3 regions of the Salinibacterium sp. AL4.1 genome follow, and region 3 is predicted to be linked to each of the others. Evidence: predicted binding sites of a transcription regulator. Region 3 holds the regulator's gene; each other region holds the start of a gene.

Evidence for each region. Region 3 encodes HrcA, which represses chaperone genes, less so after heat shock. Its sites were predicted from a motif close to TTNGCACTCGNNNNNNNCGAGTGCNAA; they were not measured.
Region 1: groES (co-chaperone GroES) is a predicted target of HrcA. The motif match lies at 2,410-2,436, and genes of this name have one in related genera.
Region 2: ACWTV3_RS03765 (Hsp20/alpha crystallin family protein) is a predicted target of HrcA. The motif match lies at 1,481-1,507, and genes of this name have one in related genera.

The regions. Positions count from the first base shown of each region.
Region 1 covers NZ_JBSOQK010000001.1:1,113,192-1,117,627, forward strand. The annotation lists gene ACWTV3_RS05455 (ABC transporter substrate-binding protein) at 1-882, opposite strand, end outside; gene rarD (EamA family transporter RarD) at 939-1,883, opposite strand; gene groES (co-chaperone GroES) at 2,041-2,337, opposite strand; gene ACWTV3_RS05470 (class I SAM-dependent methyltransferase) at 2,461-3,666, shown strand; gene ACWTV3_RS05475 (DUF4190 domain-containing protein) at 3,663-4,436, opposite strand, start outside.
Region 2 covers NZ_JBSOQK010000001.1:762,872-767,307, forward strand. The annotation lists gene ACWTV3_RS03755 (alpha/beta fold hydrolase) at 1-729, shown strand, start outside; gene ACWTV3_RS03760 (hypothetical protein) at 1,123-1,404, shown strand; gene ACWTV3_RS03765 (Hsp20/alpha crystallin family protein) at 1,557-1,997, shown strand; gene fgd (glucose-6-phosphate dehydrogenase (coenzyme-F420)) at 2,110-3,126, opposite strand; gene coaD (pantetheine-phosphate adenylyltransferase) at 3,145-3,633, opposite strand; gene ACWTV3_RS03780 (ATP-dependent DNA helicase RecG) at 3,721-4,436, opposite strand, start outside.
Region 3 covers NZ_JBSOQK010000001.1:488,529-492,964, forward strand. The annotation lists gene ACWTV3_RS02385 (16S rRNA (uracil(1498)-N(3))-methyltransferase) at 1-575, opposite strand, end outside; gene dnaJ (molecular chaperone DnaJ) at 582-1,682, opposite strand; gene hrcA (heat-inducible transcriptional repressor HrcA) at 1,706-2,728, opposite strand; gene ACWTV3_RS02400 (DUF4870 domain-containing protein) at 2,940-3,338, shown strand; gene ACWTV3_RS02405 (DUF4870 domain-containing protein) at 3,430-3,804, shown strand; gene hemW (radical SAM family heme chaperone HemW) at 3,837-4,436, opposite strand, start outside.

The DNA.
Region 1 (4,436 bases), 620 kb from region 3:
GGAGTAATCGCCAGTGTTGAGCGAGGTGAGCCAAAGCTCTGAACCCGTGAACCCCGCAGCGGCAATCTTCTCGATGGCTGCCTTGGTTGCCTTCTCTGAGTCGTAGTTGGAACCCACCACAACGACATCGGGTGCAGCCTCTTTCAGGCTGGCAATGATCGCGTCGAACTTAGTCGTCGACGTCGTGAACACTTCGTCAGCGACAAGCTCCGTGTCATATTCGGCAAGCGCTTCAACGAAGGTGTCGTGCAGTGCTGTGCCCTGCTCATCCGCGATATAGACAAAGGCGATCTTCCGCGCCGTCTCGCCGCCGAGGAGCGCATCAGCCAGTGCATAACCCTGCTGATCGTAGGCGGGAATCGTGCGGAAGAAGTAGCCGTCATCGAAAACATCGTCGAGGCTCGAGAGCGTGGCGGCGGGAGAAATCAGGGGAATCTGGGCATCCATCGCGAGAGGAATTGCCCGCTGCACGAGGGCCGACGATGAGGGGCCGATAACGACATCCACGTCTTCTGCGACAAGTTTCTTAAAGTTCGACTCCAGCGTGGTCTTTGTGGCTTCGCCGGAATCGACCGCCACGATTTCGACAGGCTCATCGTTGACGCCACCGGCGGCGTTAATCTCTTTTACTGCCGCGGCCACTCCCGCTTTCTGGGCCGCCGCGAGGAACGAGAAGGTTCCCGATGTCGGAAAGATAGTGCCGATGCGCAGGATGCCATCGCCCGCGGGCGTCACCGCGGGAGTGGGCGTTGCCGACGGGGTCGATCCCCCATCGGCGGCGGCGGTCGGAGCAGCGGGAGGGACGGGGGCGCTGCACGCGGAGAGCGCGGCAACCACCAGCGCTGCGACAATGACACGTCTCGCCGGCTGAATGCTCGCCATTGCTTCGCCTTTCTTGGCGTGCAGGTCTCGGGCGACCACACACCGTCAGAGGAATACTACGGGGCGCCCGGAGCCTCTGCGGCGGAACCAAGCCGCGTACGAGAAGAGTGACGGAAGAGATCAAAGGTGAGGATCGCCAGCGCCAGCCACACGATGGCAAAGCCCAACCAACGCTCGGGCGGCATCGCCTCATGGAAGATAAAGACAGCGACGATCAACTGCAGAATCGGCGCCAAGTACTGGGCCAAGCCCATGTAGGTGAGGGGCAGTCGCCGGGCGGCCGCGGCGAACAAAATCAGTGGGATCGCGGTAATGGCACCCAAAAAGAGCGTCAAGGTCAAGTGACCGGCGCCCGCGGTGCCCGCAGCGAGTTGCCCATCGGCCGAGAGCACGAGCAGAACAACAACCGCGATAGGCGCAAGAAATGCCGTCTCGACGGCCAAGCCGCCGACGGCATCCGCTTTAGGGCCGACGTTCTTCTTGACGAGACCGTAAAAACCGAAGCTGAACGCGAGGCCGAGGGCAATCCACGGGAAGCTGCCATAACCAATTGATAGCACCAGGACTGCGAGCGCACTGATGCCGAGCGCCACCCACTGCAGCGGACGCAAGCGTTCGCGCAAGATAACGACACCGAGCAGCACCGTGACGATCGGGTTCGTGAAGTACCCCAGTGACGCCTCGACAATGTGACCGTTGAGGCTTGCATACACATAGATCAGCCAGTTGACAACGACGAAGGCGCCGCCCAAGCCGAGCGTCCAAAACGTCTTACGATCACGGATGATGGCGAGAACCCGACGATAACCGCGAGTGAACACGAGCAAGATCGCGCAAAACACCAGCGAGAGTACGATTCGCCAGGCCACAATTTCAATCGCGCCCGACTCCTTGAGGGAGAAGAACACGATCGGCATTGCGCCCCACAGCACATACGCGGAGACAGCAAAGCCGAGACCGCTCGGCGAGACGCGGTCGGTGGCGGGCGAAGGAGAAGTCACTTCTAAATCCTAGGGCTGACGACGAACGCTCAGCGCCATCCGCGATGCTGACGAGCAGTGCCGCCCGACGCCTCCGGATACGACGAAAGCCCAGAGCCGAGGCCCTGGGCTTTCGAACTGTCCTGCCGTTACCGGCGGACGAGAAATGAGTATCGCGTTAGCGAACGACTACGGCGAGAACGTCGCGAGCCGAGAGTACGAGAAGGTCTTCTCCGCCGTACTTCACCTCGGTTCCGCCGTACTTGGAGTAGATGACCTTGTCACCGACTGCGATGTCGAGCGGCACGCGGTTTCCGTTGTCATCGATGCGACCGGGACCTACGGCGACTACTTCGCCTTCCTGGGGCTTCTCTTTCGCAGTGTCAGGAATAACGAGCCCAGACGCGGTGGTCTGTTCTGCGTCAACCTGCTTGATTACAATGCGATCCTCGAGCGGCTTAATGGACACCGACACGTTTGACCTCTTTCTAAAGTGCTTGGGCTGGCACACTCCCTGTAGGAGTGCCAGATCAACTATACGGCTTGGTTGGCACTCGATCAACGTGAGTGCCAATTCGGATGCGGATACGGTTAGAGAATGAATCAGAGCGAATTGCGCGAGTTGCTTTCTGCCGAAGGGCTTCGCCTCTTGGACTCGCTGCCAGCCTGGCATTCGAGCGACGAGATCGTGCGCACCGTCGCCGAGCTGCGCAAGGCCGGCCACAGCCCCGGCCTCGTCGCCGCTGTTCTCAGTCAATCGAAACTGCGCGCAAAAGCCGCGGGCAAGTTCGGACCCTTCGCCGAGCGGATGCTCTTCACCGAGGCCGGGCTCGAACAGGCAACTCGACTCTCGGTCGCCGCCCAGCACGCCGGCCGCTTCTCGAAGGCCGGAGTGAAGTGGGTCGCCGACCTCGGCTGCGGCATCGGAGCGGATGCGCTCGCCATCGCCGCTCTGGAACTCAACGTCACCGCCGTCGAACGCGACGAGACAACCGCCGCGATTGCCGCGTTCAACCTCGCTCCGTGGCACAACGCCCAAGTCGTGCACGGCGACGCTGAATCTGCCGATCTGGCCGGCATCGACGGCATCTACCTCGACCCCGCTCGCCGCGACGCCCGCGTGCGCCTCACCAACCCCGCCGACTGGACTCCGTCGCTCGACTTCGCCTTCGGCCTCGCCGAGCGCTACCCCACCGGCATCAAACTCGGTCCAGGCATCGACCGCGACCTCATCCCCGACAATGCCGAAGCCCAGTGGGTATCTGTCGGGCGCGAAGTCGTTGAACTCGGGCTCTGGTTCGGAGCGGTAGCCCGCCCCGGCATCCGCCGTGCCGCCCTCGTAATCGGCGATCACGGCACCGCCGAGCTCACGGCAGCTGCCGACAGCGAAGACGAAGCCGCGGGAGAACTCGGCCAGTATCTCTATGAACCCGACGGCTCTGTCATCCGGGCGCGACTCATTGGCGATCTGGCACGTCAGCTGAACGCTCGCATGCTCGACACATCGATCGCCTATTTCAGCGCGGATGCCGCAGTCGCAACCCCGTTCGCCACGTGCTTTGAGATTGTGGCCGATTTCGCCCTCGACAAGCGCTCGCTCAAAAAGGAACTGGCCAGCCGCAAAATCGGGACCTTGGAAATCAAAAAGCGCGGAGTCGATATCGACCCCGCGACTTTCAGAACGTCTCTCTCACTCAAGGGTGAAAACAGCGCCACCCTTATTCTTACGCGAGTGGGCGGCAAACGTCGCGCGCTGCTCGCACAGCGCACGACGTTTACAGAAACCTCAGCAGCTATTGCTTAGTAGCCCCCGTAGTACGGCGCGTTGTAGCTAGCGTTGGCCACGAAGATGAAGAATACAATCCAGCCAACGATTGTGAGCAAGCCAAGGCCGGTGGAAATGTACCCGGTGATGAGGCCGGTGAGCCAGAACGGACGGGCGTAGGGCTGCTTCTTCTGCGCCATGTGGCCCAAGACAACTGCAGCGATACCGGGCAAGAGGCCGAGCGCCATAAACGTGAGAACGATGCTCGAAATACCCGTTGCCATCGAAGCGATTGACAAACCCTTGGGCGGGCCTGCCGGCACGGGACTGTACGCCGCCTGGCCGGGAGTGGGGCCGCTCGCGTAGCCGGGAACGGGAGTTCCGTTGGTCGAGGCGTAGGGGTTGGAAGGTGCTGCGGCTGGCGCTGCTTCGGGAGCGGTGCTGTCGGCAGCGGGCGCAGTCGAAGGCGTAACGGACGGCGCCGGCGGCACGGGCGGAATGCTCGTTGCCGCACTCGGCGCGGCGGGAGCGTCTGCCGGAGTCGTCGCAGCATCCGCGGTCGCCGCGGGAACGGCGGCGGGAGCCGCTGTGCTCGGCTCATTGGCGGCCGCAGTCTTCGCGGCAGCCGTCTTCGCAGCCGACGTCTTAGCTGCGGCAGCCTTCGTGGCGGCAGCCTTCGTCGTCGTGGATTTTGTGGTCGCAGCCTTTGTCGTGGTCGGCTTCGCTGCTGCAGCCTTGGAAGGAGCAGCCTTCGCAGCAGGCTTCTTCGCGGCAGGCGCTGACTTCGCCGAAGATGCGGCGGGCGATTT
Region 2 (4,436 bases), 270 kb from region 3:
TTCTGGCTCGATGGAGACTCCTGGGCTCCTGTAACCCGCGCACTTCGCAATGCTGGACACACCGTGCACCCGCTCACCCTCCCTGGCTTGCGACGCCGCGACACCAACCGCGCGACGGTAACCCTGGCTGACCACATCGCGGCCGTGGTCGCGGTCGTTGACGCCCTCACCCACGTGGAGGCTGATGGCAGCGAGAACGGTGACGAAGACGAACGACCGACGCCCCGCATTGCCCTCGTTGCCCACAGCGGCGGTGGCCCCATTGCCCACGCGGTAGCGGATGCCCGGCCCACGTGCTTGGCCAGAATCGTGCACGTCGACACCGTGCCGCTGCCCAACGGCATGCCGATCAACACCGAGTTACCCACCGTGGAGGGCGAGATTCCCCTGCCCGACTGGAGCGTTTTCGATGATGAAGATCTCGTTGACCTCACCGACGAACTGCGCACCTGGTTTCAAGAAATCGCGATCCCCCAGCCAGCGCTGATCGCAACCACCCCGCAAACGCTCTCCACCCCGGCGCGCTTCAGCGTGCCCGCCACCGTGATCTGTTGTGAGTTTCCCGCCGACCAGATGCGAGAGTGGATGAGCGAGGGAACACCCTTCGCGACCGAACTCGTTCAGCTCACCGACCTCGAACTCGTGGACCTACCGACCGGGCACTGGCCGCAGTTCACGAAACCCGCTGAGCTCTCGGACGCCATCATCACGGCTTTGCATCGCACCTAAATTAGGTCTTGTCGTCAGCGACTGCCCGCCCTACACTGAGCAAACGCCAACTATTGAAAGGAGCCTCGCGTGTTTATTTTCACTTTTACGAAGAACCCCACGACCGCCGGCTCCGTCTGGCGCCTCACCGCCTAATCGGTTAGCGTTTTTCGCTCACCGGTTCTGACGGTGGCGGCGCTCACGGAGCACACGGCCCAACTCGATCATCGCGAGACTGCGACGACTGACGAGTCTGCATCCCCTTCGCGGGTGCGTTCGCCTCTCGATGATTGTCCCTTCTTCAGCGACTCGCGATCACTGTGGGAAGCCGTTGGGTCACCACCTGAAACAGCGCAATTTTGCGCGCCTTCCGCATCCAGTTTTCTCACGAATACAGCTCACGAAAGACATCTCATGAACGCAACTCTGGCGGTCCCTAAAGACCGCCGTGACCATCCGCCCAACCCCAGCCCCGTCGCTGAACAACCGCGCCACGCCTCACCGCGTCGCGTCGGAGTCATCGACCGTCTTGCTCTGCACCTCGGCATCGCTCTCATCACGTGGAGCCGCCGGCCGCACCGAGCTCGACTGCTCGCCTCGGCCCAGCTGCGGGCCGAACATCAGCTTCGTCGCGAGCGACTGGCTCAGGCCAGGGCTCGTGCCGAGCAGAATTACCCGCGGTTCATCATCCGCTGAGAACCACGCACGCGACCGTCGCCGGAGCCCTCCGGCGACGGTCGTTTCGTTGTCAGCGAACTTTGAGCACAATGACTTGGCACTCTCGGGGCGAGAGTGCTAATTTTTGATTGTTGAGTCACAGTGACTCAACTTTGAGAAAGGGGTTTCCCATGACACTGTCATTTGATCCTTTTGCCGAACTCGACAGGCTCTCCACAGCTGCCCAGTCCCGCGTCGGCACCCAGCCCATGCCCGTGGATCTCTACCGCCAGGCTGACGAGTACGTTCTCACCGCCGACCTTCCGGGCGTCGATCCCGGCTCCGTTGACGTTGACGTTGACGGTCAGCTCCTCACGATTCGAGCCGAGCGCACCGCTGGCGAGCGCGAAGGAGCCAAATGGCTCTCGCAGGAGCGCCGCTACGGTTCCTACCTTCGCCAGTTCAGCATCGGTGCGGGCATTGACCGCGACAACATCAGTGCCAGTTACGACAACGGCGTGCTGAGCGTCATCATCCCGGTATCGGAGAAGGCAAAACCTCGCAAAATTGAGGTCAGCACCAACTCCGTGAACCAGGCTCGATCGACTGAGAAGGTCGCTGTTACGAGCTAGCCAGCAAGCAGTAGTCGGCGGCGTTGATTGCCGACACAGCAGCGATGGGCGGATGCTTCACGCATCCGCCCATCGTTCGTTAAACCGTGTGCGCGTCTCGCGCTCTAGCGCTCTACAGCGCCCGCAATCGCGGAGCGATGTCGCGCTCGAAGAGTTCAAGGAAGCGACGCTGGTCGCCACCGGGCGCGTGGAACACGAGGTGATTGAGGCCGGCATCCACGTACGGGCGAATCTCGTCAACGATCTTGTCGGGATCGTTGCCCACAATCCAGCGCGACGCGATCTGCTCGATCGGCAGAGCATCGGCGGCGCGTTCCATCTCGATGGGGTCAGTGATGTCGTGCTTCTGCTCCTTCGAGAGAGCAAGTGGCGCCCAGAAACGCGTGTTCTCGAGAGCAACGTCGGCATCGGTGTCGTAAGAGAGCTTGATTTCGATCATCCGGTCAATGTCTTCGAATTTGCGGTCCACCTTGGCCGCACCCTCCTTGACGCCCGGGATGAGCGCGTCGTTGTAGAGTTCCATACCCTTGCCCGAGGTACAGATGAAGCCGTCACCCGCGCGGCCGGCATAGCGCGCCACCATGGGTCCTCCGGCGGCAATATAGATCGGGATGGGCTGGTCGGGGCGGTCATAGATGCTCGCACCGTGAGTGGAGTAATACTCCCCCTCGAACGACACCCGGTCTGAAGTCCAGAGCTCGCGCATGAGGCGAACCGATTCGCGCAAGCGAGCGAAGCGCTCTTTGAACTCGGGCCAGTCTTGCTCTCCGGCACCGCGGAATCCGGTCGCTACTTCGTTGAGGGCCTCGCCTGTTCCGACGCCGAGCATGATGCGCCCCGGGTACAGGCAACCCATCGTGGCGAAGGCCTGAGCGAGCACGGCGGGGTTGTAACGGAAGGTCGGGGTCATCACGCTCGTGCCGATACGGATCGTGCTCGTGCGCTCACCGACCGCTGCCATCCAGCTCAGCGAGAACGGGGCGTGACCGCCCTCGTGACGCCACGGCTGAAAGTGGTCGCTGACCGCAACACTCTCCATACCGTGAGCTTCGGCGGCCACCGCAATCTCTACGAGTTCACGCGGGGCGAATTGTTCGGCTGACGCTTTGTATCCGAGAGTGAGAGTCATAGACCCATTGTGCCGGTGTTAGTCGCGCGGCGCTTGCAAAAACTCAGAAACCACCCGAGGTACATACGGCGCAACATCTCCGCCGAGCGCCGCCACCTGGCGCACGAGCGAGCTGGAGACGTGCGCATGCGCGGGATTCGGCAGCATAAAGATGGTTTCGACGGCCGCGAGATCGCGGTTCACGATCGCCATGGGCGTTTCGTACGCAACATCCACTTGAGAACGGATGCCCTTCACGATGACGCTCGCACCGACCTCGGTGCAGTAGTCGACGAGTAAGCCCATACTCCAGCTGGTGACGCGGATGTTGCCGGCGAACCGAGCATCCGCTATCGCTTGCTCAAGCAGCGAGACGCGCTGGGCAATCGGCAAAAGTGCCGTCTTACCGGGGTTGTGCACGACAAGAACGTGCACTTCGTCAAAGGTTTTTGCTGCCCGCTCAATCACGTCCAGGTGGCCCAGGGTGACAGGGTCAAAGGACCCGGGAACGACAGCGATCCGACTCATGCTTCAACGATAGCCGCTGAGGGCTTGCAACATCGTGGGAGTTCGCTGTGCGGAGAACTTGTTTTGCTGACGTTAGTTTTCGTTGGGCTAGTTCTTACCGAGGAAGGCTTCGGCGCTCTCGTCGAGACGACGCTGCAAGGCCTCGGCGAGCGCCGGATGCTCCGCAAGGGTCGGATCGGCGGCCTGCACCGTTTGTGCTGCCTCGCGTGCTTCCGTGATGAGTTGCCCGTCGTTGGCCACGCGCAGCAGCTTGAGGCTCGAACGCCCGCCCGACTGCACTCCGCCGAGCACATCGCCTTCGCGACGCAGTTCCAAGTCTTTATTCGCGAGTTCGAAGCCATCGAGAGTGGATGCCACAGCCTCAACGCGTTCGCGAGCCAATGACTCCCCCTCGGCTGCTGTCACAAACAGGCACAGGCCGGGGACGCCACCACGGCCGACACGGCCGCGCAGCTGGTGCAATTGGGAAACTCCGAAGCGGTCCGCATCAAGAACGACCATCACTGAAGCGTTGGGCACGTCGACGCCCACCTCGATCACGGTCGTCGCGACGAGCACATCGATATCGCCCGCAGCAAACGAGCGCATGAGTTCGTCTTTCTCGTCGCTCGAAAGCTTGCCGTGCAGCGCCTCGATCCGCTTGCCTGCGAGGACCTCGTTGCTGCGCAGCGAGGCCAGCACCTCAGTGACGTTGGCGATGGGTCGCGGCGGGCCGGCGTCCGGATCATCGGTGGCTTTCGGGGCGGGCTCGCTGCCGGGCTCTTCTGTCTTGGCGTCAATCGCGGGGCACACCACGAAGCCCT
Region 3 (4,436 bases):
ACGAGCAGGATGTCACGGTCGTCGACTTCGAGTTCGGCCAACGTTTCGGTTGCCGTGGGCTCGAGCACGAGCATCCGCGTCGTCGAAGCAAAGGTTGCCAACTGCTTGGTCGTGACGAGGTCGAGAACGTCGGGGATCCAGCTGCGCAGAGACTGCTTGCTCGCTTCGCGAACGATAGCGGCCCAGCGATCGCGACCCTTGGCAACCTTCGCGCCTTGCCAGCGCGAAATGCTGCGCGCCGCAGACCACGGAATGACGCCGTCGACGCCGAGTTCGGTGGCGACCTGAACCGCGAGTTCGTCGCGATCCGCTTTGGCGAGGGCTTGAGCGAGGAAAACGGCCGGTGTTCGCCGCGGCGACTGCTGAACATCCGCTACTTCGATGGTGAGCTCGGTGTGTTCCGCCGTGACGATAGGACCAGAAACGATCAGGCCAGCACCGTTACCAATCGCGATCGTCTCGCCTACCTTCAGGCGCGACACAGTGACAGCGTGGCGTGCTTCAGCATTGCCGAGAGAAACGGAGGCGCCAACACCAACGTCGCCAAGCTCTTCATCGATATAGAGATGTGCCATGAGTGCCTACAGGAAACGGTCGCGAAGCTTCGCGAACAGCCCCTGCTGGAACTCGGCAAAATGCGGCTGCTTGCTCTTGCGCACGGCGGCGAGCTGCTTCATTAGGGTCTGTTCTGCACCACTGAGCTTCGTCGGCGTGACGACCTGGATGCCGAGACGCAGATCACCGCGGCCGTTGCCACGCAGGCTCGTAATTCCGCGATCGCGAACTGTGAGCACTTCGCCGCTCTGCGTACCAGGCTTAATGACCACTTCAATTTCTCCGTCGAGGCCATCGAGCTTCACTGTTGTACCCAAGATTGCGTCGATCATCTCGACCTCCACAGTGGCCAACAGATCATCATCGGCACGGCTAAAGATGTCGTGGTGGCGCACCTTGATCTCGAGGAACAGGTCGCCATTGGGGCCGCCAGCGGGACCGACTTCGCCTTGACCGGGCATCTGCAAACGCAGTCCCGTCTCAACGCCGGCGGGGATGTCGACCGAGAGCGTGCGCTGCGCACGAACACGACCCTGGCCGGCACACGTAGCGCAGGGGTTCACGATGATGTTGCCGTAGCCGCGGCACGTGCCACAGGGGCTCGACGTCATGACGTTGCCGAGGAGGCTTCGCACCTGGCGCTGGATCTGGCCGCTACCCTGACAAATGTCGCAGCGAACCGGCGAGCTGCCGGGGGCAGCACAACTGCCCTCACACGTCTCACAGAGTTCTGCAGTGTTGACCTCGATGTCGCGAGTGACACCGAACATCGTGTCTTTGAGGCTGACCTCGATACGCAGCAGCGCATCCTGGCCCCGCTCGCGGCGTGACCGCGGACCAGCGGTCTGAGCGCCACCCCCACCGCCGAAGAACGTCTCGAAGATGTCGCCAAAGCCGAAGTTGGCGCCTCCACCGAATCCGCCGCTGCCGCCCATGTCGTACTGCTGGCGCTGCTGGGGATCGCTCAGCACGTCATACGCGTGAGTTACCGACTTGAAGCGTTCCGACGCATCCGCGCTGGGGTTGACGTCGGGGTGCAACTCGCGTGCGAGCTTGCGGTACGCCTTCTTGATTTCCTCCGGGGTCGCTTCGCGCGCAACGCCGAGGGCTTCGTAGTGATCTGCCAAAGTTCCGATTGCTCCTTACGAGCTCAGTTGTCTTCCAAAAGTCGCGAGAGGTATCGCGCTACTGCGCGAACCGCCGCCATGTTGTTCGAATAGTCCATGCGCGTCGGGCCAAGCACGCCCAAGCGCGAAACACCGCCGCCGGATGAGGAATACCCGCCCGTGACGACCGATGTCTCTTCTAACCCAAATTCTGCGTTCTCTCGCCCGATGCGAGTAGAAACTGATCCATTTGCTACTTCCATCTCCCCAAAGAGGCGCAACAACGTTACTTGCTCTTCTATTGCCTCAAGTACAGGGAAGATGCTGCCGGTGAAGTCTTGCTCGGTGCGAGCGAGGTTTGCGGTGCCAGCGAGAACGAGCTTGTCGGCACGGTTGGCCAGCACCTGCTCGATCAAACTTGTAGCAATTTGGCCAACAAATGCCTGTCTCTCTGCGGGAAAAATCTGCGCAAAACTTGCGAGCCGATCGGCCGCTTCGGGCAGTGACTGCCCGGTGAGAGCAGAATTCAGCTTGGCGCGAACCTCGCCCAGGAACGCCTCATCCACGGGGTCAGAGACGTCAATGAGGCGCTGCTCGACTCGACCAGAGTCGGTAATGAACACCGTCATAATGCGAGTGGCATGCAAGGGAACAAGTTCCACATGCCGCACGCGAGCGGTCGCCAGCGAGGGATACTGCACGAGCGCCACGCTGTTGGTCAGTTGCGACAGCAAGCGAACCGAGCGCGCAAGTACGTCATCCAAATCGTCGGCCTGACCGAGGAACGACTCGATGGCTTGACGCTGAGCGCTCGTAAGCGGGCGCAGGTCGGCCAACTGGTCGACAAACATGCGGTAGCCCTTGTCGGTCGGAACACGCCCTGATGAGGTGTGGGGCGCCGTGATGAGCTCTTCGTCTTCAAGTAAGACCATGTCGTTGCGAATCGTTGCTGCGGACACCCCGAAGGAATGTCGCTCAACGATCGACTTAGATCCGACAGGCTCGCGCGTAGCAACGTAGTCCTGCACGATGACTCGAAGTACGTCAAGTCCGCGGGCGGAAACCATTCCACCACCCACCTCTCTTGATTGGCACTCAATCCGTTCGACTGCCAATCTTACTCGACACACCACGACACAGCCGTTGCACCGCGCGAGTCATAGCGCTAGCGTGTCTGTGTACTTGAGCGCTACCTTTTTGTGGAAATGCTCAGGTGTGACACCGAGCACTTTGATGAAACCCGGGAAGTTCCCTCGTTCACCTGAAAGGCACGAACACATGACTGACGCAAATCCGCAGCCCGCAGCACCGCAGCCGGCAGCTCAACTGACCGAGGCTGAGGACAAGCAGTGGGCATCATTCGCCCACCTTGGTGGAATCCTGAGCTTCCTGCCCTCGCTGATTATCTGGTTGGTCTTCAAGGAGCGCGGGGCGTTCACCAACACCGAAGCGAAGGAAGCCCTGAACTTCCAGATCACACTAACTATTGCGCACATTGCGCTTGCAATCCTCGGTTCGATCTTGACTGCCGCCACCTTCGGCATCTTTGGCATCATCCAAGGTCTGCTCTGGTTCGCGCTCGTCGCTGTCGCAATCATCTTCTCCATTATCGGCTTCACGAAGGCCAAAGAGGGTAACCACTACCGTTACCCATTCGCCCTGCGCCTCATCAAGTAATTCCCGCTATCGACTAGCTCGATAGCTGCTAGCCCTGAGAGCTTCTGCTCTCAGGGCTACTTTTTTGCCCAACTAGCGCTTTAATGGAGGAATGTCAGATTCCACACCTCCCCCCGCCTCGCCGTACGCGCCGATCCAACCGATGAGTCCGAGCGACGAGAAGCTCTGGGCAACGTTGATCCACATTGGCGGAATCTTCTTCTCGTTCATCCCCGCACTCGTGGGCTACCTCGTGCTGAAAGACCGCGGTCCTTTCGTGCAGGCTCACACCCGCACTGCCTTGAATTTCCAGATCACGATGACCATCGCGATGTTCGTCGGCGGACTCCTTACAATCGCCGGCATTGGGTTTCTCGTCATCCTTGCAGCAGGAATCTTCATCCTCATCTTCAGCATCATTGCTGCCGTCGCCGCTAACAATGGTCAGGCGTACAAGTACCCGTTGACCATCGAATTCATCAAGTAGCTCGAACTTTCGCCGTAGCGCGAATTCTCGCTCTACACGGGGGCGTCTGCTAGCAATCGCCGCACGACGGCATCCGCGAGCAGGCGCCCTTTCAGCGTCAGGATGATCGTTCCTTTGAATGCCGCGGGAGCGTCAACGAGTTCATCGGCGATGAGCCCGGCGACTGCCGTGCGACCTTCAGCATCCAGCGATGCCGTTGTCAAACCTCCGCGAACACGCGCCCGCAGAAGTACATGCTCAAGATATTTACTGGAGTCCGCGAGTGTTTCGCGCCCGGCTCCCGGAGAATGACCAGCCGCAATTCGGTCGGCGTAGGCCGCCGGATGCTTGACGTTCCACCAACGAACGCCGCCAACGTGGCTATGGGCACCCGGGCCAACACCCCACCAGTCGTTGCCTAGCCAATAGCCAAGATTATGACGGCTTGCGTGGCTGATGGCAGGGTCTTCGTCGCGCTTCGCCCAGTTGCTGACCTCGTACCAGTCGTAGCCCGCCGCGGCGAGCTTCTTATCGGCCAGCTCATACATGTCTGCCTGCAGATCGTCGTCTACCGGAGCAACATCGCCGCGCTTAATCTGCGCCGCCAGCTTCGTACCGGTCTCGATAATGAGCGCGTACGCCGAGATATGGTC